3 regions of the Streptomyces sp. NPDC020917 genome follow, and region 2 is predicted to be linked to each of the others. Evidence: riboswitches for the same ligand, from Rfam matches in the RefSeq annotation. Region 2 holds a riboswitch; each other region holds the start of a gene.
What was found. Region 2 has a riboswitch for thiamine pyrophosphate ahead of ACH4TG_RS12025 (thiamine ABC transporter substrate binding subunit). Riboswitches for the same ligand answer to the same signal wherever they lie in the genome.

Region 1: another riboswitch for thiamine pyrophosphate. It lies ahead of thiC (phosphomethylpyrimidine synthase ThiC); the one in region 2 lies ahead of ACH4TG_RS12025 (thiamine ABC transporter substrate binding subunit).
Region 3: another riboswitch for thiamine pyrophosphate. It lies ahead of thiO (glycine oxidase ThiO); the one in region 2 lies ahead of ACH4TG_RS12025 (thiamine ABC transporter substrate binding subunit).

Annotation. Positions count from the first base shown of each region.
Region 1 is NZ_JBIRRR010000002.1:247,199-256,587, reverse strand. It holds gene ACH4TG_RS05065 (cytochrome ubiquinol oxidase subunit I) at 1-312, opposite strand, end outside; gene hisC (histidinol-phosphate transaminase) at 535-1,623, opposite strand; gene ACH4TG_RS05055 (LacI family DNA-binding transcriptional regulator) at 1,961-3,064, shown strand; gene ACH4TG_RS05050 (metallophosphoesterase) at 3,216-4,391, shown strand; gene ACH4TG_RS05045 (hypothetical protein) at 4,616-5,470, shown strand; gene ACH4TG_RS05040 (hypothetical protein) at 5,615-5,974, shown strand; gene thiC (phosphomethylpyrimidine synthase ThiC) at 6,091-7,854, opposite strand; TPP riboswitch at 7,847-7,973, opposite strand; gene ACH4TG_RS05030 (YibE/F family protein) at 8,036-9,389, shown strand, end outside.
Region 2 is NZ_JBIRRR010000004.1:474,533-483,921, forward strand. It holds gene ACH4TG_RS11985 (TetR/AcrR family transcriptional regulator) at 1-486, shown strand, start outside; partial or broken gene ACH4TG_RS11990 (peptidoglycan DD-metalloendopeptidase family protein) at 636-1,121, opposite strand; gene rpsB (30S ribosomal protein S2) at 1,389-2,303, shown strand; gene tsf (translation elongation factor Ts) at 2,400-3,236, shown strand; gene pyrH (UMP kinase) at 3,393-4,175, shown strand; gene frr (ribosome recycling factor) at 4,278-4,835, shown strand; gene ACH4TG_RS12015 (phosphatidate cytidylyltransferase) at 4,914-5,894, shown strand; gene rlmN (23S rRNA (adenine(2503)-C(2))-methyltransferase RlmN) at 5,994-7,100, shown strand; TPP riboswitch at 7,181-7,302, shown strand; gene ACH4TG_RS12025 (thiamine ABC transporter substrate binding subunit) at 7,292-8,392, shown strand; gene ACH4TG_RS12030 (ABC transporter permease) at 8,491-9,389, shown strand, end outside.
Region 3 is NZ_JBIRRR010000001.1:607,787-617,175, reverse strand. It holds gene ACH4TG_RS02645 (hypothetical protein) at 1-382, opposite strand, end outside; gene metF (methylenetetrahydrofolate reductase [NAD(P)H]) at 412-1,332, opposite strand; gene thiE (thiamine phosphate synthase) at 1,489-2,136, opposite strand; gene ACH4TG_RS02630 (Rv2175c family DNA-binding protein) at 2,160-2,534, opposite strand; gene ACH4TG_RS02625 (NAD(P)/FAD-dependent oxidoreductase) at 2,630-3,841, opposite strand; TPP riboswitch at 3,952-4,064, shown strand; gene thiO (glycine oxidase ThiO) at 4,127-5,269, shown strand; gene thiS (sulfur carrier protein ThiS) at 5,266-5,472, shown strand; gene ACH4TG_RS02610 (thiazole synthase) at 5,475-6,266, shown strand; gene pknB (Stk1 family PASTA domain-containing Ser/Thr kinase) at 6,441-8,498, shown strand; partial or broken gene ACH4TG_RS02600 (deoxyribonuclease IV) at 8,504-9,389, shown strand, end outside.

The DNA.
Region 1 (9,389 bases), on a different contig from region 2:
CAGCGCCTCGAAGGCCAGCGGGGCGCCGAAGATGTCACCGACGAAGCGCGAGTAGTCCGACCAGTTCATGCCGAACTGGAACTCCTGGACGATGCCGGTGACCACGCCCATGGCGATGTTGATCAGGAACAGCTTGCCCCAGAACTTGGTGGCCTGGAGGTACTTGTCCTTGCCGGTCCGCACCCAGGCGGTCTGCAGTGCCGCGGTCAGCGCGGACAGCGAGATCGTCAGGGGCACGAAGAGGAAGTGGTAGACGGTTGTGATGCCGAACTGCCATCGGGCGATGTCCAGCGTCCCCAGCGCGATCTGCACGGTTCGCCTCCCTTTCCGCGACGGCGAGTGATTCGCCCTGTTCACCAGACAAGACGTGACGTATGGGTACGACACGTTCGCTTGTGAACGTGAATACATTCACAAGGTAGTATCGCCTACGCCAAAAAGCCCCCTGACACCGGGGGTGGGTCAGGGGGCTCAAGGGCCTGAAACAGGCGGAAAACGGGGCCAAGCGACGCCCTGGGGGAGGGCCGCCGGCGGCTACAGCTCCTTGCGGAACGCCTCCGCGGTCCGCAGCATGATCGCGTTCGCCTCGGTCTCACCGACGGTGATCCGCACGCCCTCACCGGCGAACGGCCGGACCGTCACCCCGGCCCGCTCGCACGCCGCGGCGAAGTCCATGGTGCGCTCCCCCAGCCGCAGCCAGACGAAGTTGGCCTGGGTCTCCGGCACGGTCCAGCCCTGGCCGGACAGCGCCTCGACGACCCGGTTCCGCTCCACCACCAGCGCGGCCACCCGCTCCAGCAGGGCCGGCTCGGCGCGCAGGCTGGCCACGGCGGCGTCCTGGGCCAGCTGGCTCACCCCGAAGGGGACCGCGGTCTTGCGCAGCGCGGCGGCCACCGGCTCGTGCGCGATCGCGAAACCGACCCGCAGCCCCGCCAGGCCGTACGCCTTGGAGAAGGTGCGCAGCACCGCCACGTTCGGGCGGTCCCGGTAGACGTCGACGCCGTCCGGCACCTCGTCGTCGGTGATGAACTCCCGGTAGGCCTCGTCCAGTACGACCAGCACATCGGACGGCACCCGGTCCAGGAACCGCTCCAGGGCGGCCCGCCGCACCACGGTGCCGGTCGGGTTGTTGGGGTTGCAGACGAAGATCAGCCGGGTCCGGTCGGTGACCGCGTCGGCCATCGCGTCCAGGTCGTGCCGCTCCTCGGCGTCCAGCGGCACCTGCACGGCCTCCGCGCCACTGATCCGGGTGATGATCGGGTAGGCCTCGAAGGAGCGCCAGGCGTAGATCACCTCGTCGCCCGGCCCGGACGTCGCCTGCAGCAGCTGCTGGGCCACGCCCACCGAGCCGGTGCCGGTCGCCACGTGCGCGGCGGGCACGCCGAAGCGCTCCGCCAGCTCCGCGGTGAGCGCCGCGCAGGCCATGTCGGGGTAGCGGTTGAAGGACCCCGCGGCGGCGGTGGCCGCCTGAAGGACCCCGGGCAGCGGAGGGTAGGGGTTCTCGTTCGAGGACAGCTTGAAGGCCGGGCCCGCGGAGGCGCCGTCCTCCTCCGTGGCCGGGGGTCGCCCGGGCTTGTACGTCGGGATGCCGTCCAGTTCCGCGCGCAGCTTGGGGGTGGTCATGGCCTCACCCTACGAGCCGGGCGTTCGGCTGGGGAGATGGTCGGCCGGGTGCGCTCCGACACAGGGCGCACCCATGCCCCGGTCACCCGTTGGGGACGCGTGCTCGGGTGGCGTGCGCGGTGGCGCGCATCCCCCGTAGGAGTGAGTTGCCGGACGGGCTGCCGCCGGGCCAATGGCCGCATCGGGGCCGAGAACAGGCCCGTATCCCCCGTATCGCGGGCCTGCCGCCTGCATATTCCACCTTGCATACAGGCTTCGATCTTGCAGAAACCGTTCTCCCGCCCGATCGGGCAGCCGGAGGCTTGGGGGACCCCTACCGCCCTAGTATCGGCACGCCATGACAGCAGCAGGGAAACACCAGGCGAGCCGGCCCATCGGACGCCGGCTGGAGCGAGCGGGGATCAGGGATGTCGCCGCTGCCGCCGGAGTCTCGATCACGACGGTCTCCGACGCGCTCAACGGCAAGGGCCGCCTGCCCGACGCCACCCGACGCCATGTGCGTGAGGTCGCCGACCGGCTGGGCTACCGCCCGTCCGCCGCCGCCCGCACCCTCCGCACCGGCCGCTCCGGCCTGATCGGCCTGACGGTGACGACCTACGGCGAAGAACCGTTCACCTTCACGGAGTTCGCGTACTTCGCCGAGATGGCCCGCGCCGCCACCTCGGCCGCGCTCGCCCGGGGCTACGCCCTGGTGATCCTGCCCGCCTCGTCCCGCCACGACGTGTGGGGCAACGTCGCGCTGGACGGCACCGTCGTCATCGACCCGTCCGACCAGGACCCGGTGGTCACCGAACTCGTCCGCCAGGGCGTGCCGGTGGTCAGCGACGGCCGGCCGGTGGGCAGCCTGCCGGTGCACGCCTGGGTCGACAACGACCACGAGAACGCCGTGCTCGGCATCCTCGACCACCTGGCCGCCGCCGGCGCCCGCCGGATCGGCCTGCTGACCGGCACCAGCACCGACACCTACACCCGGCTGTCCACCACCGCGTACCTGGACTGGTGCGCGCGCGTGGGCCAGGAACCGGTCTACGAGGCGTACCCCGCCCACGACCCGTGCGCCGGCGCCGTCGCCGCGGACCGCTTACTGGCGCGGCCCGACCGACCCGACGCCGTCTACGGCCTGTTCGACCCCAACGGCACCGATCTGCTGGGCGCCGCCCGCCGTTACGGGTTACGCGTCCCCGACGACCTGCTGCTGGTCTGCTGCAGCGAGAGCGGCGGCTACGCCGGCACCGATCCGCCGATCACCACCCTGTCCCTGCAGCCGCGCCGGATCGGCACGGCTGTCGTGCAGTTGCTCATCGACGCGATCGAGGGAATCGGCCCCGCCCACCCGGTGCAGCAGGTGATGCCCACCGAGCTGATCATCCGGGCCTCCTCCCAGCGCCGGCCGCACCGCACGACGGTCAGCCCGCCCCGAGGGCCCTCGCGCGGCGAGTGAACGGCGGTGCCGGGCACCGCCGGAGGGTGTACTGGGCGGTATTCGGGGTGGTTTGTCTGGACCTTGGGAAAACCCGGGTGCCTGGGTATGTCACAACGCGCCAGCGTCATTCCTATGATGGGCGGATGGCGGCGCGATCGTGGAGGGGTCGATGACTCAGGGGGCAGGTCACGGGTACGAACCCGGTGCCGGGTACGAGCCCGGTTCCGAGCCCGCGCCCGGTTACGGGACGGCGCCCGGCTACGAAGCGGCCGCCGGGTACGCACACGACTACCCGGCTCCCGGTTCGGCCTACGACCGCCCTGCCCCGGGAACCGGTGCGCCCGGACCCGGCGCCCCCGCGGCCCCGCCCGTGCCCTCGTACGACGCGGGCACCAGCGCGCCGCCGGCGCCCGCCGGTTACGAGCCCACCCGCCCCGACACCCCGCTGGTCCCGCCGGACTACACCCCGACGGCCCGCGATCTGCCGGTGATCACCGTGACCCCCGATCAGGGCGACCGCCCGGGACCGCTGTACGTCGTCGGCGACGTGCACGGCTACCTCAGCGAACTGCTGGCCGCCCTGCGGGAGAACGGCCTGGTCAACGCGGACGGGCACTGGTCCGCGGGCAGCGCCCGGCTGTGGTTCCTCGGCGACTTCACCGACCGCGGCCCGGACGGCATCGGCGTCATCGAACTCGTCATGCAGCTCTCGGCCGAGGCCGCGGCCGCCGGCGGCTACTGCCGCGCGCTGATGGGCAACCACGAGCTGCTGCTGCTCGGCGCCCACCGCTTCGGCGACACCCCGGTCAACTCCACCGGCGGCACCGCGTCCTTCCTCGCCGCCTGGCGGCTCAACGGCGGACAGCCGTCCGACATGGAGCGGCTGGAGGACCGCCACCTGACCTGGATCTCCCGGCTGGACGCCGCCCATGTCACGGACGGCCACCTGCTGGTGCACTCCGACACCACCGCGTACCTGGAGTACGGCAGCAGCGTCGAGGAGATGAACGACGCGATCACCGGGGTGCTGCAGCGCAGCGACGCCGACGAGTGCTGGGACCTGTTCCGGAAGCTGACCAAGCGATTCGCCTTCCGCGGCGACGGCGGCGCCCAGGCGGCGCGTGAACTGCTCGGCACCTACGGCGGCAAGCGGGTCGTGCACGGCCACAGCCCGATTCCGTATCTGCTCGGCGAGGTCGGCGGGGAGCACCCGCTCGACAGCGAGGAGCGGGGCCAGACGGTGAACGGGCCGATGGTCTACGCGGAGAACCTGGCCGTGGCCATGGACGGCGGGGTCACCATGGACGGCCGACTGCTGGTCGCCCAACTTCCGCTGGTCGGCTGAGAACTGACGATCCATCAGAAGACAAGGCGGAATCTGCCACACCACTCGTGCGATCCGGCAGGTTCCGCCACTCCCACATTTCCTGGTTGCACCCTGTCACGGCCTGACGTACCGCCCTACCATCGGCAGTATCCGTAGGGCACACCGCTCTCCTGGCATCCGGCGGGCCGAGACGGTTCCACGTGGAACGTCCAGCCGCGCACGGAGAGTCGGAGCATCGGGGGATGCACATGACCAGCGCTCCACATCTGCTCAACGAAGACCGCTCGGATTTCGAGCATGTCCTCGACGACGCACTGCGCATCGTCCTGGACGACATGGACGCGGAATCCGGGTCGCCGCTGAACGCCGAGCAGTTGCGCACGATGGCGCTCGCCGCGTCCGATCTCATCGGGACGGCGGCCGCCGAGGAGTACGACGCGTACCGCACGCTGCGTGCGGAGTTCCGTGAGGCGAACCGGGCGTCGGCGCGCGCCCGCGACAACAGGGCGTTCGGCTACGCGGCGATGGGCGTCGCCGAGGGCGCCGGATCCGGTGCCGGGCTGATCGCGGTGATGGCCGTCCTCACGCCCCTGCTGGCCGGCGCCGCCGCCGTGATCTTCCTGCTCATCGGCTACGCCCTGCACGCGGTGTCGCCCGAACCGGGCATCGCCTCGCCGCTGCGCACCGCCGGGTGGTTCTTCGCCGCCCTCATGGGCGCGTCCGTCCTGCTGGGCGGCGTCGGGCTGCTGCTGACCGCGCTGCGCAACAGCTCCTCGGCGATACACGACGCCCCCGACGCCATGCCGCCCGAGGTCGCGCAGGCCCGCCGGCAGTGGCACGACGCGCTGCTGACGCTGGGCCTGGTGCCCTTCCTGGACGACGCCCTGGCCGAGGCGGCCGCGAACGCCACCACCGCGGCCACCGCCACCGCCCCGCCCGCCGGGCCGGCCGCGGCATCGCCGCCCCGGATGCCCCGCCTCGGCTACACCCGCCCCGACTTCAGCTCGCCGCAGGACCCGCACGCCGCCGCTCCGCGCTTCTCCTCGCCGGACTTCACCAGCCCGGACTTCAGCGGCCCGGACCGCCGGCCGGACTAGTCACCCGGACGGACGCCGGAGCCGGCGGCCGGGGGGCGCGCCTCCCCGGTTGGACGTTGCCGGCTCGCGGGCCCGGCCACGGGCGGATTGACTCGTTCCGACCCAGTTCAGTTGTCCCGCGACTGGTCGGAACGGGAGAGGCCCATGCGTGTCCGTCGTCCGCTTGCCGTGCTGTGCGCGATCGTCCCGCTCGCCCTCGGCGCGGCGGCCTGCTCGGACTCGTCCGGCGGTACGGTGCAGGGCTTCCGCGGCGTGGTCCTCGTCCGCCAGATCAACAGCCCCATCCAGAACAACTGCCAGAACTTCGGCCCCGTCGGGGTGAGCCAGGTGCACAACAACACCGGCGTCGACATCGTGCTCCACAAGAACCTCGACTGCACCGACCCGCCGGGCCAGACCAGCTTCTACCTCGCCACCACCCTCTCGGCCACCTCCGCCGCCAACCTGGGCCTGTGGAAGAGCTTCGCCCCCGTCGGCTGGCCCCCGCCCGTCTCGGTCAACTGACCCCACCTTGGGCCTGGCACCCCACGGCCGGCCCTGTGCATGGCTGTGCCCCGGAGAGCGAGGCTCCCGGGGCACAGCTGCGGTGTGACGGTCCGTCGGTGTAGGGCGTCAGGGAGTCAGTCGGTCAGGGGGAGGTAGACGCGGTTGCCGGAGGCGGCGAACTCGCGGGACTTCTCGGCCATGCCCGCCTCGATCTCGGCGTCGGCATCGGCATCGGACTGGGTGGCGCCGTGGGTGCGGCGGATGTCCTGCGAGATCTTCATCGAGCAGAACTTGGGCCCGCACATGGAGCAGAAGTGGGCGGTCTTGGCGGGCTCGGCGGGGAGCGTCTCGTCGTGGAAGGCGCGCGCGGTGTCGGGGTCGAGGGCCAGGTTGAACTGGTCCTCCCAGCGGAACTCGAAGCGCGCGTCGGACAGGGCGTCGTCCCATGCCTGGGCGTCGGGGTGGCCCTTGGCCAGGTCGGCGGCGTGGGCGGCGATCTTGTAGGTGATCACACCGGTCTTCACGTCGTCGCGGTCCGGCAGCCCCAGGTGCTCCTTGGGCGTGACGTAGCAGAGCATCGCCGTGCCCCACCAGGCGATCATCGCCGCGCCGATGCCCGAGGTGATGTGGTCGTAGGCGGGCGCGATGTCCGTGGTCAGCGGGCCGAGCGTGTAGAACGGCGCCTCCTCGCAGATCTCCTGCTGGAGGTCGATGTTCTCCTTGATCTTGTGCATCGGCACATGGCCGGGGCCCTCGATCATGGTCTGCACGTCGTGCCGCTTGGCGAGGGTGTTGAGCTCGCCGAGCGTGCGCAGTTCGGCGAACTGCGCCTCGTCGTTGGCGTCCGCGATGGACCCCGGCCGCAGGCCGTCGCCGAGCGAGAACGTCACGTCGTAGGCGGCGAGGATCTCGCACAGCTCCTCGAAGTGCTCGTACAGGAAGGACTCCCTGTGGTGCGCCAGGCACCACGCGGCCATGATCGAACCGCCGCGGGAGACGATGCCGGTCTTGCGGCGGGCGGTCAGCGGCACGTAGCGCAGCAGCACGCCGGCGTGCACCGTCATGTAGTCGACGCCCTGCTCGGCCTGCTCGATGACGGTGTCCTTGTAGACCTCCCAGCTCAGTTCCTCGGCGCGCCCGTCGACCTTCTCCAGCGCCTGGTAGAGCGGGACGGTGCCGATGGGGACGGGGGAGTTGCGCAGCACCCACTCGCGGGTGGTGTGGATGTTGCGTCCGGTGGACAGGTCCATCACCGTGTCCGCGCCCCAGCGTGTCGCCCAGGTCATCTTCTCCACCTCCTCCTCGATGGAGGAAGTGACCGCGGAGTTGCCGATGTTGGCGTTGACCTTCACCAGGAACCGCTTGCCGATGATCATCGGCTCGATCTCCGGGTGGTTGACGTTCGCCGGCAGCACCGCGCGTCCCGCGGCGATCTCGTCGCGGACGACCTCGGGCGCGACGTTCTCGCGCAGGGCGACGAACTCCATCTCCGGGGTGATCTGGCCGCGCCTGGCGTACGCCAGTTGGGTGACGTGCGCTCCGTCCCGCCCGCGGCGGGGGAGCCGCGGGCGCCCGGGGAAGACCGCGTCGAGGTTGCGCAGTCCTCCGCGGGGCGCGGTGTGCTTGATGCCGTCGTCCTCGGGCCGGACGGGCCGGCCGGAGTACTCCTCGGTGTCGCCGCGGCCGGCGATCCAGTTCTCCCGGAGGGGGGCGAGCCCCCGGCGGACGTCGGTCTCCACGGTCGGGTCGGTGTACGGGCCGGACGTGTCGTACAGCGTCACGTCGCGGCCGGTGGTCAGGTGCACTTGCCGGACCGGAACCCGCAGGTCCGTCCGTGATCCGGTGAGGTACGACTTGTGCCAGCCGATTTCACGCGTGCGCGCATCCTGCATGGTCATCAGACCTACTCCCTACGCCGGCATTACCCGGTAACAGGTTCGGCGGTCGGCGCAGCCGTCGCGTTGTCGCGATCCAGCGCCCTCTCAGCCCGGTGCTCCGAGCTCCCGCGTGTGCAAAGGTGGCCCCAACGGTAGCGAACGTCTGCGGACACACACCAGGGGCCCTTGCGATGATCTGCCCGTGGACTCCTCCTCTGCAGGCCCGCACGGCCACCCCCACGACCACGGGCACGAACCGGCCCCCGGCGGTCCCGAGCTGACGCACGACCACGGCGGCGGCCACAGCCACGCGCACGGCCACGGCCACGGTCCGGTGCCGCCGGTCTCCCGCCACCTGCGCAAGGTGATCGCCGCGGTCCTCGTGCCGTTCGCCGCCGCGGTGCTGGTCGGCCTGGTCGTGCTCTGGCCGGGCGGCGCCCCCGGGCACGCGCGTACCGGCGTCGGGTTCGACCAGCAGACCCGCAAGGGCACGGTCGTCGCCCTGACCGACGTCTCGTGCCGCGCGGCGAACGCCCTGCCCGACCAGTCGTCGGCGGGCGGCCCGGCCTCCGACGCGTGCCAGAAGGCGACGATCGAGGTGACGTCCGGGCCGGACAAGGGCACGCGCTTCACCGAGATCGTGCAGCCGGACCAGACCCGCCGCTACACCAAGGGCGAGGGCGTGGTCCTGATGTACGCGCCCGCTGCCGAGCCGGGACAGCGCTACTCCGTCACCGACGCCCAGCGCGGCGTGCCGCTGGCGCTGCTGGCCGGCATCTTCGCCTTGGCGGTGATCGTCGTGGGGCGGCTGCGCGGGCTGATGGCGCTGGTCGCGCTCGCGGTGTCGTTCGCGGTGCTGACGCTGTTCATCCTCCCGGCGATCCTGCGCGGCGACAATCCGCTGCTGGTCGCGGTGGTGGGCGGCAGCGCCATCATGCTGGCCGCCCTGTACATGTGCCACGGCGTGAACGCCCGCACCTCGGTCGCGGTGCTGGGCACGCTGTGCTCGCTGTTCCTGATCGGGGCGCTGGGCTCCGGCTTCATCGGCTGGAGCCGGCTGACCGGCAACACCTCGGACGAGACCGGGGTGATCCACACCCTGTACCCGCACATCGAGATCAAGGGCGTGCTGCTGGCGGGGATCATCATCGGTTCGCTGGGGGTGCTGGACGACGTCACGGTGACCCAGGTCGCCGCGGTCTGGGAGCTGAAGGACGCCGATCCGGGCGCGGGCTGGCGCAAGCTGTACGGCGCCGGGATGCGGATCGGGCGGGACCACATCGCCTCGGTGGTCAACACCCTGGTGATGGCCTACGCGGGTGCGGCGCTGCCGCTGCTGCTGCTCTTCTCGATCGCCCGCAGCGGGGTGGTGCAGGTGGCGGGCAGCGAGCTGGTCGCGGAGGAGATCGTCAGGACCCTGGTCGGCAGCATCGGCCTGGTGGCCTCGGTACCGCTGACGACGGCGCTCGCCGCCCTCGTGGTCAGTGCCGACCGGGGCGGCGACGGGGGTGGGGGCCGCGGTGAGGCGGGCGGGGCCGGGTACGCGACGGCCGGCC
Region 2 (9,389 bases):
CTGGCCGAGCGCACCGGCCTGGCCCGGTCCTCGGTGTACGAGTACTTCCGCTCCCGCGCGGCGGTCGTCGAGGAGCTGTGCGCCGTCGACTTCCCGGTCTGGGCCGCCGAGGTCGAGGCCGCGATGCAGGCCGCGGAGACGCCCGCGGACAAGATCGAGGCGTATGTCCGCAGCCAGCTGACCCTGGTCGGCGACCGCCGGCACCGCGCCGTGGTGGCGATCTCCGCGGGCGAGCTGGAGGCCGGAGCCCGGGAGAAGATCCGCGCCGCGCACGGCGGCCTGGTCGCCATGGTCGTCGCCGCGCTGTCCTCCCTCGGCCACGCCGAGCCCCGGCTGACGGCCATGCTGCTGCAGGGCATCGTCGACGCCGCGGTCCGCCGCATCGAGCTGGGTGCCGCGGAGGACCCCGACGCCATCGTCGAGGCGGCCGTCGGCATCGCGCTGCACGGCGTCACCCGCCAGGGCGGTCCCGCACCGCGGGGATGACTCGCGGCGGCGGCCGCGGGCAGCGGGCCGGACAGCGGCAGCAGTCGCGACGGCCCCGAGCGGCGCAGCGCCGGAGGCAGCAGCGACAGCGGGTCCAGGTAGACGTCTCCGCGCAGCAGCCCCCAGTGCAGGCACGGCCCGGGACAGTGCGGAACCTCCCCGCCGAGCACCCCCACCCGCCGGCCAGCGGCCACCTCCGTGCCCACCGGCAGCTCCGCCCGCACTGGCTCGTAGGTGGTGCGCAGCCCGCCGGGCAGCGCCAGCACCACCACCGGCACCCCGGCCACGGCACCCGCGAACGCGACCCTGCCCGGAGCCGCCGCCCGCACCGCCGCACCGGGACCCGCCCTCAGGTCCACCCCGCGGTGCCCGGCCGCCCAGGGCGCGGCCGGCGGGTCGAACGCCCGGAGCACGGCCGGCCGCCCTCGCGCTCCCGGTCCCGCCACCGGCCAGCACCGCGCCCCCGGGCCGGGCGGCCCGGCGCAGCCCGCACCGGGTGCTTCGGCCCGGCCCGCAGCACCGGCCGCACCGCCGCCCGAGGCGCCGGCCCCACCGCCACCCGCCGTACCGCCCGGGCCCGCGGCCAGCAGTGCGGCCGTCACCACCGTCGTCCACCACATCGTCGTGAAGATCATGGATCCACGATGGACGACCGCGGGCCGCTCGCGATGATCTTGGTCGCCGGCCTGTGGAAAACCCGGTGGTCGCCCGGCGCTCCGCGGGTCCCGTACACTTTCTCTGGCGATCCGGGTCACCGGGTCGACTTCGCACGCCCCGCCACTCACCCCCGTCACAGGGGCGGTGGCCGCGCTCCTCGGTCCCTTGCGGCACGGCGCGTCGGGGCGTCAGGCGCGGCAGCCATCCGGAGGCCGCGATAACCGAGTACCTCAAGGAGTACGGCCATGGCCGTCGTCACGATGCGGGAGCTGCTGGAGAGCGGCGTCCACTTCGGGCACCAGACCCGCCGCTGGAACCCGAAGATGAAGCGCTTCATCTTCACCGAGCGCAACGGCATCTACATCATCGACCTGCTCCAGTCGCTGTCGTACATCGACCGCGCCTACGAGTTCGTCAAGGAGACCGTCGCGCACGGCGGCTCCATCATGTTCGTCGGCACGAAGAAGCAGGCGCAGGAGGCGATCGCCGAGCAGGCGTCCCGCGTCGGCATGCCCTACGTCAACCAGCGCTGGCTGGGCGGCATGCTCACCAACTTCTCGACCGTCTACAAGCGCCTCCAGCGCCTGAAGGAGCTCGAGGAGATCGACTTCGAGGACGTGGCCGCCTCCGGCCTCACCAAGAAGGAGCTCCTGGTCCTCTCCCGCGAGAAGGACAAGCTGGAGAAGACCCTCGGCGGCATCCGCGAGATGCAGAAGGTCCCCAGCGCCGTCTGGATCGTGGACACCAAGAAGGAGCACATCGCCGTCGGTGAGGCGCGCAAGCTCCGCATCCCGGTCGTCGCCATCCTCGACACCAACTGCGACCCCGACGAGGTCGACTACAAGATCCCGGGCAACGACGACGCGATCCGTTCCGTCACCCTGCTCACCCGCGTGATCGCCGACGCCGTCGCCGAGGGCCTGATCGCCCGCTCCGGCGCCGCGCTGAGCGACAAGAAGGCCGAGGGTGCGGCCGAGCCGCTCGCCGAGTGGGAGCGTGACCTGCTCGAGGGCGAGAAGAAGGCCGACTCCGAGGCGCCTGCCGCCGAGGCCGCTGCCGAGGCCCCGGCCGCTGACGCTCCGGCTGCTGACGCTCCGGCCGCCGACGCCCCGGCTGCGGACGCCCCGGCCGCCGGCGAGGGCGACGCCCCGCAGGCCTGACGCCTTCAGCAGTTCCACGCGTGACGACGGCGGGGGCCTCACGCCCCCGCCGTTCACCCGTAGATCCACCGACCATTCGGGAAGAGAATTAAACCCATGGCGAACTTCACCGCCGCCGACGTCAAGAAGCTCCGCGAGCTGACCGCCGCGGGCATGATGGACTGCAAGAACGCCCTCACCGAGGCGGAAGGCGACCTGGACAAGGCCGTCGAGATCCTCCGGGTCAAGGGCCAGAAGGGCGTCACCAAGCGCGAGGGCCGCTCGGCCTCCAACGGTGCCGTCGTCTCGCTCATCGCCGCGGACAACAGCGAGGGCGTCCTGCTCGAGCTGAAGTGCGAGACGGACTTCGTCGCCAAGGGCGACAAGTTCGTCGCCGTCGCCGACGCGATCGCCGCGCACGTCGCCGCGACCAAGCCGGCCGGCCTCGAGGCGCTGCTCGCCTCCGAGATCAAGGACGGCCAGACCGTCCAGGCGTACGTCGACGAGGCGAACGCGACCCTCGGCGAGAAGATCGTGCTCGACCGCTTCGCCCAGTTCACCGACGGCTACGTGGCGTCCTACCTGCACCGCACCAGCCCGGACCTGCCCCCGCAGGTCGGCGTGCTGGTCGAGCTGGACAAGGCCGACGCGCAGACCGCCAAGGACGTCGCGCAGCACATCGCCGCGTTCGCCCCGAAGTTCCTGACCCGCGACGAGATCGACGCCGAGACGGTCGAGAACGAGCGCCGCGTCGCCGAGGCCACCGCCCGCGAGGAGGGCAAGCCCGAGGGCGCGCTGCCGAAGATCGTCGAGGGCCGGGTCAACGGCTTCTTCAAGGAGAACGTCGTCCTGGAGCAGGCGTTCGCCAAGGACGCCAAGAAGACCGTCCAGAAGGTGCTCGACGAGGCCGGCGTGACGCTCAAGCGCTTCGCGCGCTTCCGCGTCGGCGTCTGATCGCCGTCGGAGCAGCGAAAGACCCGCGGCCCCGCTAGGGTCGTACGCGGCCGGCCGCCCGTCGGCCGCAGATGTGACGAGGAGGCCGTTGCCGTCGAGGGAACCCCAGAGGACCCGCGGCAATGGCCTCCTTTGTACGTGCACGAGGAGAACCCCATGGACGAAGGCGCCGACCACGTCGCCAAGGCTCACGCCACCGCTGGCCGCGGCGGCATCGCCCCCCGCCGCTACCTGCTCAAGCTGTCCGGCGAGGCGTTCGCCGGGGGAGGGGGGCTGGGCGTCGACCCCGATGTCGTGCACGCCATCGCCCGCGAGATCGCGGCAGTCGTCAGGGACGGCTACGAGATCGCGCTCGTCGTCGGCGGCGGCAACTTCTTCCGCGGCGCGGAACTCCAGCAGCGCGGCATGGACCGCGCCCGCTCCGACTACATGGGCATGCTGGGCACGGTCATGAACTGCCTCGCCCTCCAGGACTTCCTGGAGAAGGAGGGCATCGAGACCCGCGTGCAGACCGCCATCACCATGGGCCAGGTCGCCGAGCCCTACATCCCGCTGCGGGCGGTCCGCCACCTGGAGAAGGGCCGCGTGGTCATCTTCGGCGCCGGCATGGGCATGCCCTACTTCTCCACCGACACCACCGCCGCCCAGCGGGCCCTGGAGATCGACGCGGCGGCCATGCTCATGGGCAAGAACGGGGTCGACGGCGTCTACGACTCCGACCCCAAGCACAACCCGGACGCGGTCAGGTTCGACGCGCTGGAGTACGGCGAGGTCATCGCGCGGGACCTGCGGGTCGCCGACCTCACCGCGATCACCCTGTGCCAGGACAACAAGCTGCCGATCCTGGTCTTCGAGCTGCTCGCGGAAGGGAACATCGCGCGGGCCGTGAAGGGTGAGAAGATCGGCACGCTGGTCAACGACCAGGGCACCCGGGCGTGACGGCCGCCGCCGTCGCATCCGCCGCACGACCGTCGTCACGATGGCGTCCGCCGTCACAAGCCGTCACACAGACGTCCGCCTTCTGAAGACCAGGAGCACATGGTGATTGAAGAAACCCTCCTCGAGGCCGAGGAGAAGATGGAGAAGGCCGTGGCCGTCGCCAAGGACGACTTCGCGGCGATCCGAACCGGCCGTGCGCACCCGGCGATGTTCAACAAGATCGTGGCCGAGTACTACGGCACCGTCACCCCGATCAACCAGCTCGCCTCCTTCGCGGTGCCCGAGCCCCGGATGGCGGTGATCACCCCCTTCGACAGCAGCAGCCTGCGCAACATCGAGGAGGCGATCCGCAACTCGGACCTCGGCGTCAACCCGAGCAACGACGGCCGTATCATCCGGGTGGTCTTCCCGCAGCTCACCGAGGAGCGCCGCCGCGACTACATCAAGGTCGCCAAGCACAAGGCCGAGGACGCGAAGATCTCGATCCGCAGCGTCCGCCGCAAGGCCAAGGAGACGCTCGACAAGCTCGTCAAGGACGGCGAGACCGGCGAGGACGAGGTGCGCCGCGCGGAGAAGGAGCTCGACGACACCACGGCGAAGTACGTGGCGCAGATCGACGAGCTGCTCAAGCACAAGGAGGCCGAGCTGCTGGAGGTCTGACCTCCGGCACGCCCGCCGCGCCACATCCGCACACTCCCCGGCCGACCACCACCTGACGACGACGCGAGGCGAAGCTCCGTGAACGACTCTTCCTGGGGCGCTTCGCCACGCGCCGCGCATGCGGCGGGTTCCGCCACGGAATCCGGGGCGAGCAGGAAGACTCCCGCCATGCCGCCATCCCCGCCGCCGGCCGCCGAGCCCCCGCCCGCCCAGGACCCGGCTCCGGAACCGACCCGGGTGAAGAAGTCCGCGGGACGCAACCTGCGGGCGGCGATAGGGGTCGGCGTCGGACTGGGCGTGGTCATCGTCGCGTCCCTGTTCATCGTCAAGGCGGTGTTCGTCGGCGTCGTGGTGGCCGCCGTGGTGACCGGCCTGTGGGAGCTGACGTCGCGCCTGGCCGAGCGCAAGGACATCCACGCGCCGCTGGTGCCACTGGCGGTCGGCGGCGCGGCGATGGTCGTGCTCGGCTATCTGCGCGGCGCGGACGGCGCGTGGATCGCCATGGCGCTGACCGCGCTCGCGGTGCTGGTCTGGCGGATGGCCCAGCCGCCGGAGAACTACCTGCGGGACGTCACGGCCGGCGTGTTCGCCGCGTTCTACGTGCCGTTCCTGGCCACGTTCGTGGTCATGATGCTCGCCGCGGACGACGGGCCGCGGCGTGTGCTGGTGTTCCTGCTGCTCACCGTGATCAGCGACACCGGCGCCTACGCGGTCGGCTGGCGCTTCGGCCGCCACAAGCTCGCGCCGCGGATCAGTCCCGGCAAGACCCGCGAGGGGCTGCTCGGCGCGATGGCCTTCGCGATGGTGGCCGGCGCCCTGCTGATGCAGTACCTCATCGACGACGGCCAGTGGTGGCAGGGCCTGCTGCTCGGCCTGGCGGCGGCCACCAGCGCCACCCTCGGCGACCTCGGCGAGTCCATGATCAAGCGCGACCTCGGCATCAAGGACATGGGCGCCCTCCTCCCGGGCCACGGCGGCATCATGGACCGCCTCGACAGCCTCCTCCCCACCGCCCCCGTCGTCTGGCTCCTCCTCGTGGCCTTCGTCGGCAACGGCTGACCCCCCCGGGCCGCAAACCAGCCGCAAACCGGGCCGCAACCGGGCCGCAAACCGGGGCGGACGGGGGAGTGCTGGGGGTCTGCGACACTGGTAGGCATCATGCCTGCACCCGGAGAACTCACATTTGCCGCGCCGCGCGGGGCCAAGAAGCCCCCGCGGCACCTTGCCGACCTGTCGCCGGTGGAGCGCAGGGAGGCGGTGGCCGCGCTCGGCGAGAAGCCGTTCCGGGCCAAGCAGCTGTCGCAGCACTACTTCGCGCGGTACGCCGACGATCCGGCGGCGTGGACGGACATCCCGGCGGCGGCCCGCGGGCGGCTCGCGGACGACCTGCTGCCGGAGCTGATGACGGTGGTGCGGCACGCCGAGTGCGACGGCGGGGACACCCGCAAGACGCTCTGGCGGCTGTTCGACGGCACGCTCGTGGAGTCCGTGCTGATGCGCTACCCGGACCGGGTCACCATGTGCATCTCGTCACAGGCCGGCTGCGGCATGAACTGCCCGTTCTGCGCGACCGGGCAGGCCGGCCTGGACCGCAACTTGTCGACCGCGGAGATCGTGCACCAGATCGTCGCCGGCATGCGGGCGCTGCGTGACGGCGAGGTGCCCGGCGGGCAGTCCCGGCTGTCGAACATCGTCTTCATGGGCATGGGCGAGCCGCTCGCCAACTACAAGCGGGTGATCGGCGCGATCCGCCGGCTGACCGACCCCGAGCCGGACGGCCTGGGCCTGTCGCAGCGCGGCATCACCGTGTCCACCGTCGGCCTGGTCCCGGCGATGTACCGGTTCGCCGAAGAGGGCTTCAAGTGCCGGCTGGCGGTCTCCCTGCACGCCCCGGACGACGAGCTGCGCGACACCCTCGTGCCGGTCAACACCCGCTGGAAGGTCCGCGAGGTGCTCGACGCGGCCTGGTACTACGCGGAGAAGTCCGGCCGCCGGATCTCGATCGAGTACGCGCTGATCCGCGACATCAACGACCAGGCGTGGCGGGCCGACCGGCTGGGCAGGCTGCTGAAGAACCATCGCGTGCACGTCAACCTGATCCCGCTCAACCCCACCCCGGGCTCCAAGTGGACCGCGTCCCGGCCCGAGGACGAGCGGGCGTTCGTCGCCGCTCTGGAGGGACACGGCGTCCCGGTGACCGTGCGGGACACCCGCGGCCAGGAGATCGACGGCGCCTGCGGGCAGCTCGCCGCTTCCGAGCGCTGACCGGCCGCCGGGGAGCAGCCGGCACCGGATGGCAAAGCTGCTGGTACGGTGCATGCGCACCGGACATCGGTCCACAAGTGAACATCCGACAGGGGAGCGCCTGAGACGGCGCTGAGAGTGCGGCTGGGACCTCGGTCCCAGGCCGCAGACCCTCGAACCTGATCCGGGTCATACCGGCGTAGGGAGTCAGCATGAACAGCACCATCCGCAGGCGTGCCCTGGGCGCACTCGTCCTGGCCACCGCCTGCGCCACCGCGCTCAGCGCCTGCGGCGGCTCGTCGTCGGGCAAGAAGAGCGGTGGCGCCGCCTCCGGCAGCAAGACGGTCACCGTCGTCAGCCACGACTCGTTCGCCGCCTCGAAGAGCGTGCTCGCCGCGTTCACCAAGGAGACCGGCTACACGGTCAAGGTGCTGCGCGGCGGCGACGCGGGGGCCGCGGTCAACCAGGCGATCCTCACCAAGGACCACCCGCGCGGCGACGTCTTCTTCGGCGTCGACAACACCCTGCTGTCGCGCGCCCTCGACAACGGCCTGTTCGACCCGTACACGGCCAAGGGCCTCGACCAGGTGCCCGCCGACGTCCAGTTGGACGCCGCCAAGCACCGCGCCACGCCCATCGACTCCGGTGACGTGTGCGTCAACTACGACCGCGCCTACTTCGCCGCGCACAAGCTGGCCCCGCCGCAGAGCTTCGCCGACCTGGTCAAGCCGCAGTACAAGAACCTGCTGGTGACCGAGAACGTCGCGACCTCCTCGCCGGGCCTGGCGTTCATGCTCGGCAGCGTCGCCACCTACGGCGACGCCGGCTGGCAGGGGTACTGGAAGCAGCTGAAGGCCAACGGCGTCGAGGTCGTCGACGGCTGGGAGCAGGCGTACAACGACCGCTTCTCCGGCTCGTCCGCGGGCAAGAAGGCCAAGGGCGACCGGCCGCTGGTGGTCTCCTACGCGTCGAGCCCGCCCGCCGAGGTCGTCGGCGTCACCCCGGCGCCGGCCGAGTCCCCGGTCGGCGTGGCCACCGGCACCTGCTTCCGCCAGATCGAGTTCGCCGGGCTGCTGCACGGCGCGAAGAACCCCGCGGGCGGCAAGGCGTTCATCGACTTCATGCTGAGCAAGGCGTTCCAGCAGGACATGCCGCTGCAGATGTACGTCGACCCGGTGGTCAAGGGCGCCGCGGAGCCCGAGGAGTTCGTGAAGTACGGCGCGAAGGTCGAGCACCCGACGACCCTCCCGCCGACCGAGATCGCGGCCAAGCGCGACGACTGGGTCAAGGCATGGACGTCGACCGTCCTGTAGCCCCTGCCGGTCCCGCCACCGCCACCACCGCACCCGTACCCGCACCCGCGTCCCCGCGACCGGGTCGCGGCCGGGCGACCGGTGTGCGGCTGGCGTTGATGGCCCTGCCGCTGGCCTTCTTCGCGGTGTTCTTCGCCTACCCGGTCGGCGCCATCGTCGCCCGCGGGCTGCACCAGGGCGGGCGGTGGCGGCCGGGAGCGATCGGCGACGTGCTCGGCGACCCGTCGATCCGGCACGTCCTGTGGTTCACGTGCTGGCAGGCGGCGGCCTCCACGGCGCTGACGCTGGCCGTCGCGCTGCCCGGCGCGTACGTCTTCGCGCGGCTGGACTTCCCCGGCAAGCAGCTGCTGCGGGCGGTGGTCACCGTGCCGTTCGTGCTGCCCACCGTCGTCGCGGGATCCGCGTTCCTGGCGCTGCTCGGGCGCGGCGGCTTCACCGACAGCCTGTTCGGCTTCCGGCTGGACACCAGCGTGTGGGCGATCCTGATCGCCCACGTCTTCTTCAACTACGCGGTCGTGGTGCGCACGGTCGGCGGGTTGTGGGCGCAGCTGGACCCGCGGCAGGAGGAGGCGGCGCGCATGCTGGGCGCCGGCCGCTTCGCGGCCTGGCGCCGGGTCACCCTGCCCGCGCTCGGGCCCGCGGTGGCCGCGGCCGCGCTGATGGTGTTCCTGTTCACCTTCACCTCCTTCGGCGTCATCCAGATCCTGGGCGGCCCCACCCGCTCCACCCTGGAGGTCGAGATCTACCGGCAGACCGCCGAGTTGCTGGACCTGCCGACCGCCGCGGTGCTCACGCTGCTGCAACTCGCCGCGGTCGGCGCGATCCTCGGCGTGCACGCCTGGACGGTGCGCCGCCGTGAGGCGACCCTGCGGCTGGTGGACGCCGCCCGCACCGCGCACCGCCCGCGCGGCGCGGAACGCGTGCTGCTGGCCGGTGTCCTGGCCGTCGTCGCGCTGCTGATCCTGCTGCCGCTCGGCGTGCTCGTCGCCCGCTCCTT
Region 3 (9,389 bases), on a different contig from region 2:
GCTCGCCGGTCAGCACGTCCTGCCCCGCGGGGCCGGCCGCCTCGTGGGACGGCTCGACCGGGGTGACCTCCAGGACCGGGTCGGCGACGCGCGCTCCGGCGCCCCTGCGGCGGCGGCTGGAGCCGGGACGCCCGCCGAGCGCCCAGCCGGTGGAGAAGCCGCGCTTGTAGGACAGGGTGACGAAGGTCTGCCCGGTGCCGAACGCGACCGCGCCCAGCAGGATCAGGACGATCTGGCGCTCGTAGACGCCGGCGGCCACGCCGAGGAAGCCGGTGAAGGCGAGCAGCCGCCAGCGCAACCGCGCCTTGTACTGCAGCAGCACTTCGCCGAGCAGCCACAGTGCGACGATGCCGAACGCGACGTAGAGCATGGAGTAGCCCACGTGCTGCTCACCTCCTCGCCCCTAGGGTGTCACGCGGCCCGCTGGTGGAGTCCGAGGTTCTCGTAGATCTCCAGCGATGCGGTGGAGTGGTTAAGAGTAATGAAGTGCAGCCCGGGAATGTCCTCGGCCATCAGACGCCGGCACATCTCGGTGGTGAACTCGATGCCGATCTCGCGCACCGCGGCCGGGTCGTCCTGCACCGCGAGGATGCGATCGGCCAGCTCGGGCGGGAAGGGCGCGTTGCCGAGCTGGGAGAACCGCTCGATCTGCCGGACGTTGGTCACCGGCATCACCTCGGGGATGATCGGGACGGTGCAGCCGGCCGCGTCGACCCGGTCGCGCAGCCGCAGGTACGCGTCCGCGTCGAAGAACATCTGGGTGATGGCGAAGTCCGCGCCGGCCCGGCACTTCTCGATGAAGTGGCGGGTGTCCTCGGCCGGGTCGGTGGACCGCGGGTGCATCTCGGTGAACGCCGCGACGCCCACGCAGAAGTCGCCGGACTCCTTGATCAGCCGGACCAGCTCGGCGGCGTAGGTCAGGCCCTGCGGGTGCGGGACCCACTCCCCCATGGGGTCGCCCGGCGGGTCGCCGCGGACGGCCAGCATGTTGCGGATCCCGGCGTCGGCGTACTGCCCGATGATGTTGCGCAGCTCGGCCACCGAGTGGTTGACGGCGGTCAGGTGCGCGCAGGGGGTGAGCGTGGTGTCGGAGACGATCCGGTCGGTGGCGCGGACCGTGCCCTCGCGTGAGGAGCCGCCGGCGCCGTAGGTCACCGACACGAAGGTCGGGCCCACCGCCTCGATCCGGCGGATCGCGTTCCACAGGGTCCGCTCGCCCTTCTCGGTCTTGGGCGCGGCGAACTCGAACGAGTACGAGCGCCCGCCGCCGGCGAGCAGCTCACGAATCGTGACCGCCCGGTCGGTGCGAGTGGATGAAGTCCCCAGAGCCATGTCTGCAGGCTAACCTCGGTCGGCGACCGTGGGTGACCGGGCGGGCCGATATGCCCGCCTCGGCCCGATTCCCGTCCACCTGGTGGACAATACGCGGCCCGCGGCCGGTCGGCAGGGCGGGCGGCGGGAACGCCTGGTGGCGGGCCTTAGGGCGGGTCAGGCCGCGGATCTGACCGCGGCGGCCAGCGCGGCGGTGGCGGCGGCCGGGTCGGCGGCCTCGGTGATCGCCCGGACCACCACGATCCGGCGGGCGCCGGCGTCCAGGACCTGGCCGACGTTGTCCAGGTCGATGCCGCCGATGGCGAACCAGGGGCGGGTGCCCAGGCCCGCGGCGTAGCGGACCAGGTCGAGGCCGGGCGCCGGGCGGCCGGGCTTGGTGGGGGTCGGCCACACCGGTCCGGTGCAGAAGTAGTCCGCGCCCACTTCGGCGGCGGCCGCGTCGACCTCCGGCTCTGCGTGGCAGGAGCGGCCGATCACCACCTCGTCGCCGAGCAGGGCGCGCGCGGCCGGCACCGGCAGGTCGCCCTGCCCCAGGTGCAGTACGTCCGCACCGGCCGCGTGCGCCACGTCGGCGCGGTCGTTGACCGCGAGGAGCCGCCCGTGCCGGCGGCAGGCGGCCGCCAGCACGGCGAGCGCGGCGAGTTCCTCGCGGGCTTCGATGCCCTTCTGGCGGAGCTGGATGACGTCCACACCGGCGCCGAGCACCGCGTCCGCGAACCGGGCGAGGTCGCCGCGTTCGGCGCGGGCGTCGGTGCACAGGTACAGACGGGCGTCGGCGAGCTGCTCGCGTGCCGTGGCGCTCATCGGGCTCCCCCCAGAAGGTCGGGCTACACGGCGAGCGCCTGCGCGCGGCGCTTCACCTCGGTCCCGCGATTCTCGCGCAGTGCCTGGACGGGGGTGCCGGGCAGGGTCGGGTCAGCGGTGAAGAGCCACTCCAGCGCCTCCTCGTCCGTGAAGCCGTCGTCCTTCAGGACGGTGAGGGTGCCCGTCAGGCCCTTGATGATCTTTCCGTCACCGATGAAGTCCCTGGGGACCATCAGCGCCTTGTTCTCACCGCGGCGGACCGCGATGAGCTGCCCTTCCTTGATCAGCGGCCGGATCCGGGTCACTTCGAGATCGAGACGCTCGGCGACCTCCGGCAGGGTGAGCCAGGAGGGGACCAGTGCGTCGATGTGTGCGTCAACCGACGAGAAAACAGTCACAGGCCCAGGGTGCCATCTTGCGCCGACAACCGCTGCGGCACACCGCCGAACCGCCCGCCGTCCGGGGGGCGGTCCCCCGGGGGCCCGCGCCGGCGTCAGCGCACCGCGGCCTTCAGCGGCACCGCCGGGTCCCCGGCCAGCACCGGGTCCAGCGCGGCCGAGGCGGCGATGAGCTTGCGGGCCTGCGCCATGTCGCGCGGGCGGCCCACCGCGAGGACCGCCACCAGCCGGCCCTCCCGCAGCCACACCACCGACCAGGCGGGCCCCGACGGGTCGCCGCGGCCCAGCATCAGGTCGGCCCCGTCGTGGTGCCCGGCGTACTGCACGAACCGGCCGAACTGCTCGGACCAGAAGTACGGCACCGGGTCGTAGGCGACGTCCCCGCCGAGCAGGTTGGCCGCCGCGGTCCGGGGGCCCTGCACGGCGTTGTCCCAGTGGTGGATGAGCATCCGCTCGCCGTAGCGGGCGGACGGGAAGGAGGCGCAGTCGCCGACCGCGTACACGTCGGGCGCGGTGGTGCGCAGCCGGTCGTCGGCCCGTACCGCGCCCCGCGCGTCCAGGACGACCTCCGAGCCGGCGAGCCAGCCGGTGGCCGGCCGGGCGCCGATCCCGACCACCACCGCGGCGGCCGGCAGCCTGCTGCCGTCGGCGAGCAGCACCGCGCCCGGCTCGACCGAGGCGACCGGCGTGCCGGTGCGCAGCTCGACGCCCGCCTCCTCGTACCAGCCGGTCATGGGCGCCGTCACGCTCGCCGGCAGCACTCCCGCCAGCGGCCGCTCGGCGGCCTCCACGACCGTCACCTCGCAGCCGGCCTGCCGGGCGGCGGTGGCGAACTCCGCGCCGATCCAGCCGGCGCCCACCACCACGACGCGCTGCTTGGCGTCCAGCACCGGGCGCAGCGCGGCGGCGTCGTCCAGGGTGCGCAGCGGGTACACGCCCGGCAGATCCGCGGTGCCGGGCAGCGCCGCCGCGTACGCGCCGGTCGCCAGCACCAGCCGGTCGTAGCCGACCGGCCCGGCGTCGGTGACGAGCCGGTGGTCCGCAGCCTCCAGCGCCTGCGCGTGGACGCCCAGGCGCAGTTCGACGCCGAGGGCGGCGAAGTCGACGTCGAACCGGACGTCGAGGAGCGCGTCGCCGCCGGTGGCGCCGAGCAGGACGGCCTTCGACAGGGGCGGGCGGTCGTAGGGGGCGTGCGGTTCGGCGCCGAGGATCGTCACCGGCGAACGCCAGCCCTGCTGGCGGAGTTCCAGGGCGGTCTGGACGCCGGCCATTCCCGCGCCGACGATCACCGCGTGCAGCTCTTTCACGAGATCACGGTAGCTCTCCGCCCGGCCGGCCCTCCCGACCCGCGCCGTTCCGCGCCTCCCCGCCCCCGTTCCGGGCCCGTTCGGGGCCGCGGCCCGCGGGGTAGGGTGGGTGCCGCACACGCGGGAGCCCGGGCGGACCGGGCTGAGAGGGCGGCTGGCCGGCCGCCGACCGTACGAACCTGATCCGGGTCATGCCGGCGAAGGGAGAGCGCGTTGACGCGCAGCCACACACCTTCATCCGCCCCGTCCGCCCCCACCGCCCCCACCGCCCCCGCTCCCGACGTCCTGGTCGTCGGCGGCGGCCTGATCGGGCTGGTCACCGCCTGGCGCGCCGCCCAACGCGGCCTGCGGACCGCAGTCGTGGACCCGGCACCCGGCGGCGGCGCCGCCCATGTGGCCGCCGGCATGCTCGCCGCGGTGACCGAGCTGCAGTACGGCGAGCAGACGCTGCTCGACCTCAACCTGGCCTCGGCGCAGCGCTATCCGGCGTTCGTCGGGGAGCTCGAGGAGCTCACCGGCCTGGACACCGGCTACCGCCGCTGCGGCACGCTCGCGGTCGCGCTGGACGCGGACGACCGCGCGCATCTGCGGGACCTGCACGCGTTCCAGACGTCGCTGGGCCTGGAGTCGCAGTGGCTGGGCGGCCGGGACTGCCGCCGGCTGGAACCGCTGCTCGCGCCGGGCGTGCGCGGCGGGCTGCGGGTGGACGGCGACCACCAGGTCGACCCGCGGCGGCTGGCCGCGGCCCTGCTGCGGGCGGCCGAGCGCACCGGCGTGGCCTTCGTCCGGGCGGCCGCGGCCCGGATCGGGACGGCCGCCGGCCGCGCGACGGGCGTGGTGCTCGACGACGGGACGGTGCTGGCGGCCGGGCGGACCGTGCTGGCCGCGGGCAGCGAGAGCGGCCGCATCGGCGGGCTGCCACCCGAACTGCTGCCGCCGGTACGCCCGGTCAAGGGGCAGATCCTGCGGCTGCGGATCCCCGCGGGCCACGCGCCGTTCCTGTCGCGCACGGTGCGCGCGGTGGTCCGCGGCAGCCATGTCTACCTGGTGCCGCGGGAGAACGGCGAGCTGGTCCTGGGCGCGACCAGCGAGGAGTTCGGCTGGGACACCACCGTCACCGCCGGCGGCGTCTACGAACTGCTCCGGGACGCCCACGAGTTGGTGCCGGGCATCACCGAACTCCCGCTCACCGAGATGCTGGCCGGGCTGCGGCCCGGCTCGCCGGACAACGCGCCGCTGCTCGGCGCCACCGCCGTGGACGGCCTGCTGCTGGCCACCGGCCACCACCGCAACGGGGTGCTGCTCACCCCGGTGACCGGCGACGCGATGGCCGAGGTGCTGACCTCTCCGGACGGCGGACTGCCGCCCTACGCGCGGGCGTTCGGCGCCCAGCGGTTCACCCCCGCACGGCAGGAGCAGCCGGCATGACGATCACCGTGCACGTCAACGGGGAGCCGCGGGCACTGGCCGCGCCGCTCGTCCTGCAGTCCCTGGTGGCCTCGCTCACCGCCGCTCCGTCCGGGGTGGCCGCCGCCGTCAACGAGACGGTCGTGCCGCGCGCCCGCTGGGCGGCGACCCCGCTGGCCGACGGCGACCGGGTGGAGATCCTCACCGCCGTGCAGGGAGGCTGACCATGGACGACCTGCTGCGGATCAGCGACGCCGCGTTCACCTCCCGCCTGATCATGGGCACCGGCGGCGCGCCCAGCCTGGAGGTGCTGGAACAGGCGCTCCTGGCCTCGGGCACCGAACTGACCACGGTGGCGATGCGCCGGCTGGACCCGTCCACGAAGGGCTCGGTGCTGTCGGTGCTGGCCGCGCACGGCATCCGGGTGCTGCCCAACACCGCGGGCTGCTACACCGCGGGCGAGGCGGTGCTGACCGCGCGGCTGGCCCGCGAGGCGCTGGGCACCGACTGGGTCAAGCTGGAGGTCATCGCCGACGAGCGGACGCTGCTGCCCGACCCGGTCGAACTCCTCGACGCCGCCGAGACGTTGGTGGACGACGGGTTCACGGTGCTGCCGTACACCAGTGACGACCCGGTGCTGGCGCGCAAGCTGGAGGACGTGGGGTGCGCGGCGATCATGCCGCTGGGCTCCCCGATCGGCTCGGGCCTCGGGATCCGCAATCCGCACAACTTCCGGCTCATCACCGAGCGGGCGGGCGTGCCGGTGATCCTGGACGCGGGCGCGGGGACGGCCTCGGACGCGGCGCTGGCGATGGAACTGGGCTGCGCCGCGGTGATGCTGGCCTCCGCGGTGACCCGGGCCCGGGAGCCGGTGCTGATGGCCCAGGCGATGCGGGACGCCGTCACGGCCGGGCGGCTCGCCCACCGGGCCGGCCGCATCCCCCGCCGCCACCACGCCCTGGCGTCCTCCCCGGCGGACGGCACCGCGGACCTCGACCCCGAGCGCCCGGCCTTCTGACGCCTCCCCCGGACGGCCCCCGTCCCCGGCTGACCTGCCCCCGGACGGCCGCCGGCCGCACCGGGGCCGGCCAGGTCGTCCAGGTCACGGAATTGTTCCGGATCGCCACGGGTGGGGCACAGAGCGGGCGCGTACCGCCGGATGGGGCAAGCCGGACTCGTAGAATCGGGCGTCGTGGACATCAGCGTGCAGGACCCGCTCGTCGGGCAGGTGCTCGACGGGCGGTACCGGGTCGAGGGCCGCATCGCCGTCGGGGGGATGGCGACGGTCTACCGGGCCGTGGACACCCGGCTCGACCGCGTGCTCGCGCTGAAGGTGATGCACCCCGGCCTGGCCGGCGACACCGGCTTCGTGGAGCGGTTCATCCGCGAGGCGAAGGCGGTCGCCAAGCTGGCCCACCCGAACGTGGTGGGTGTCTTCGACCAGGGCCAGGACGGCACCTACGTCTACCTGGCGATGGAGTACATCGCCGGCTGCACGCTGCGGGACGTGCTCAGGGAGCGCGGCGCGCTGCAGCCGCGGGCGGCCCTGGACATCCTGGAGCCGGTGCTGGCCGCGCTCGGCGCCGCCCACCGGGCCGGTCTCGTGCACCGCGACATGAAGCCGGAGAACGTCCTGATAGGGGACGACGGCCGGGTGAAGGTCGCCGACTTCGGTCTGGTCAGGGCGGTCGACACGCAGACCAGCGCGTCCACCGGGGCCCTGCTGGGCACCGTCTCCTACCTGGCGCCCGAGCAGATCGGGCACGGCACCGTGGACCAGCGCAGCGACGTGTACGCGTGCGGCCTGGTGCTCTACGAGATGCTGACCGGCCGCAAGCCGTACCCCGGCGACACCCCGATGAAGGTGATCTACCAGCACCTCAACGAGGACGTGCCGGCCCCCTCGGCGCTGGCGCCGTCGCTCGCGCCGGGGCTGGACGCCCTGGTCGCCCGGGCGTCGGCGCGCGTCCCCGAGGAGCGCCCGGCGGACGCGGTGGAGATGCTGGCCGAGGTGCGCGCGGTCCGCGCGGAGCTGACCGCGGACCAGCTCGACGGGCGGCCCGGTGACCCGCGGGCCGCCGCCGCGGCGCCCGGCGCGGGCGGCGGGAACGACGAGGGCACCGTGCAGATGCGGCTGCGCCCGCCGGCCGACGCGGTGCCGGCCGGGTCGGAGGAGCGGACCAGCGTGGTGCCGCTGCCCGTCGCGGACGCCGTGCCGGCCTCCCACGCCGCCGACGCCCCGGCCGGGGCGGGTGCCGGCGAGGACCCGGCGCTCAACCGCACCAGCAGGCTGCTGCTGCCGCCGCCCGAGCGCCAGGAACCTGAGCACTCCGGCGCGGGCGCGGCCCCCGGCTCGGGGACCCGGGCGCGGCGCGGCCGCCGCGGCCCGCTGACCGTGCTCCTGGTGCTGCTGGCGCTGGTCGGTGTCGGGGCCGGCGTCTGGTACATCAGCGACGGCCAGTTCACGAAGGTGCCGGGCGTGCTGACGCTGCCGCAGGGCGAGGCGCAGAAGAAGCTGTCGGCGGCCGGCCTGGACAGCACGGTGAAGCAGGCGTACTCGCTGAACGTGCCGCGCGGCAGCGTGATCTCCACCGACCCCGCGCCCGGCAGGCGGATCCGCTCTAACGGGACGGTCACGCTGACGGTGTCCAAGGGCCCGCAGGTGGTCAAGGTGCCCGACGTGACCGGCAAGTCGCTGGACGACGCCAGGAAGGCGCTGTCCTCGGCCGGCCTGACCCCGGGCACCGTCTCCAAGGTGTTCAGCTCGGACGTGCCCAACGGCCAGGTCGTCTCCACCGATCCGGCGGGCGCGGCCGGCCGCGCGCCGGGCACGCCGGTGGCGATCACCGTCTCGCGCGGCGAGCCGGTCGAGGTGCCGGACGTGGTCGGCCAGTCGGTGGCCGACGCCCAGCAGGCGCTGGAGGACGCCGGGCTGAAGGTCGTCCTGGCGCCGGGCAAGGTGTACTCGGACAAGGCCGACAAGGACACCGTCGCCGTGGAGTCCCCCGGCGCCGGCGCCCAGGCGGGCACCGGTGACACGGTGACCATCACCGTGTCCAAGGGCCAGCAGATGGTGGACGTCCCCGACGTCAAGGGCAAGCACTCGGACGAGGCGAAGCAGATCCTGCAGGACGCCGGCTTCGACGTGCGGGTGATCACCGTCTTCTTCGGCGACACGGTGTTCAGCGAGTCCCCGGACGGCGGCGGCCAGGCGCCCAAGGGCGCCACGATCACCCTCTGGGTGCGCTGAGCACGATGGCACGCGGGAAGGTACCCGGGGCGGCTGCGCGGGCCGCCGGCGACGCGGGCGCGGACGGCGGCGGCGCGGCGCGCAACCCGGTCGGCAGCCATGTGCCGGTCGCCGGCGGACTGGCCGCCCGGGGCCTGGAGTACGCGGCGCAGATCGGCGCGGAGTGCGTCCAGGTCTTCGTGGCGAACCCGCGCGGCTGGGCGACCGGGCCGGGGAACCCCGCGCAGGACGAGGCGTTCCGGACCCGGTGCGCGGAGCTGGGCGTGCCCGCGTACGTGCACGCGCCCTATCTGATCAACTTCGGCTCGCACACCCCGGCGACGGTGGACCTGTCGGTCGCCTCGCTGCGGCACTCGCTGCGCCGGGGCCGGGAGATCGGGGCGCTGGGCGTGGTGGTGCACACCGGTTCGGCGACCGGCGGCCGGCAGCGGGAGGTCGCTCTGGCGCAGATACGCGAGCGGGTGCGGCCGCTGCTGGCGGAGCTGACGCACGAGGACGACCCGTGGCTGCTGCTGGAGCCGACGGCCGGGCAGGGCGCGTCGATCTGCTCGCTCGCCGAGGACCTGGGCCCGTACATGGACGCCCTGGACCGGCATCCGCGGCTGGGCGTGTGTCTGGACACCTGCCATGCGTTCGCCGCCGGCCACGACCTGGCGGCGCCGGACGGCCCGCGGCTGCTGCTGGACGAGCTGACCGCGAGGGCCGGCTCAAGCTGGTGCACGCCAACGACAGCAAGGCGGGCTGCGGGTCGCGGCTCGACCGCCACGAGAACATCGGGCCGGGCCGGATCGGCGCCGGGGCGTTCCGCGGCCTGCTGCACCATCCCGCGACGCGGGGCGTGCCGTTCGTCATCGAGACGCCGGGCGGCCAGGAGGGCCACGCCTCCGACAT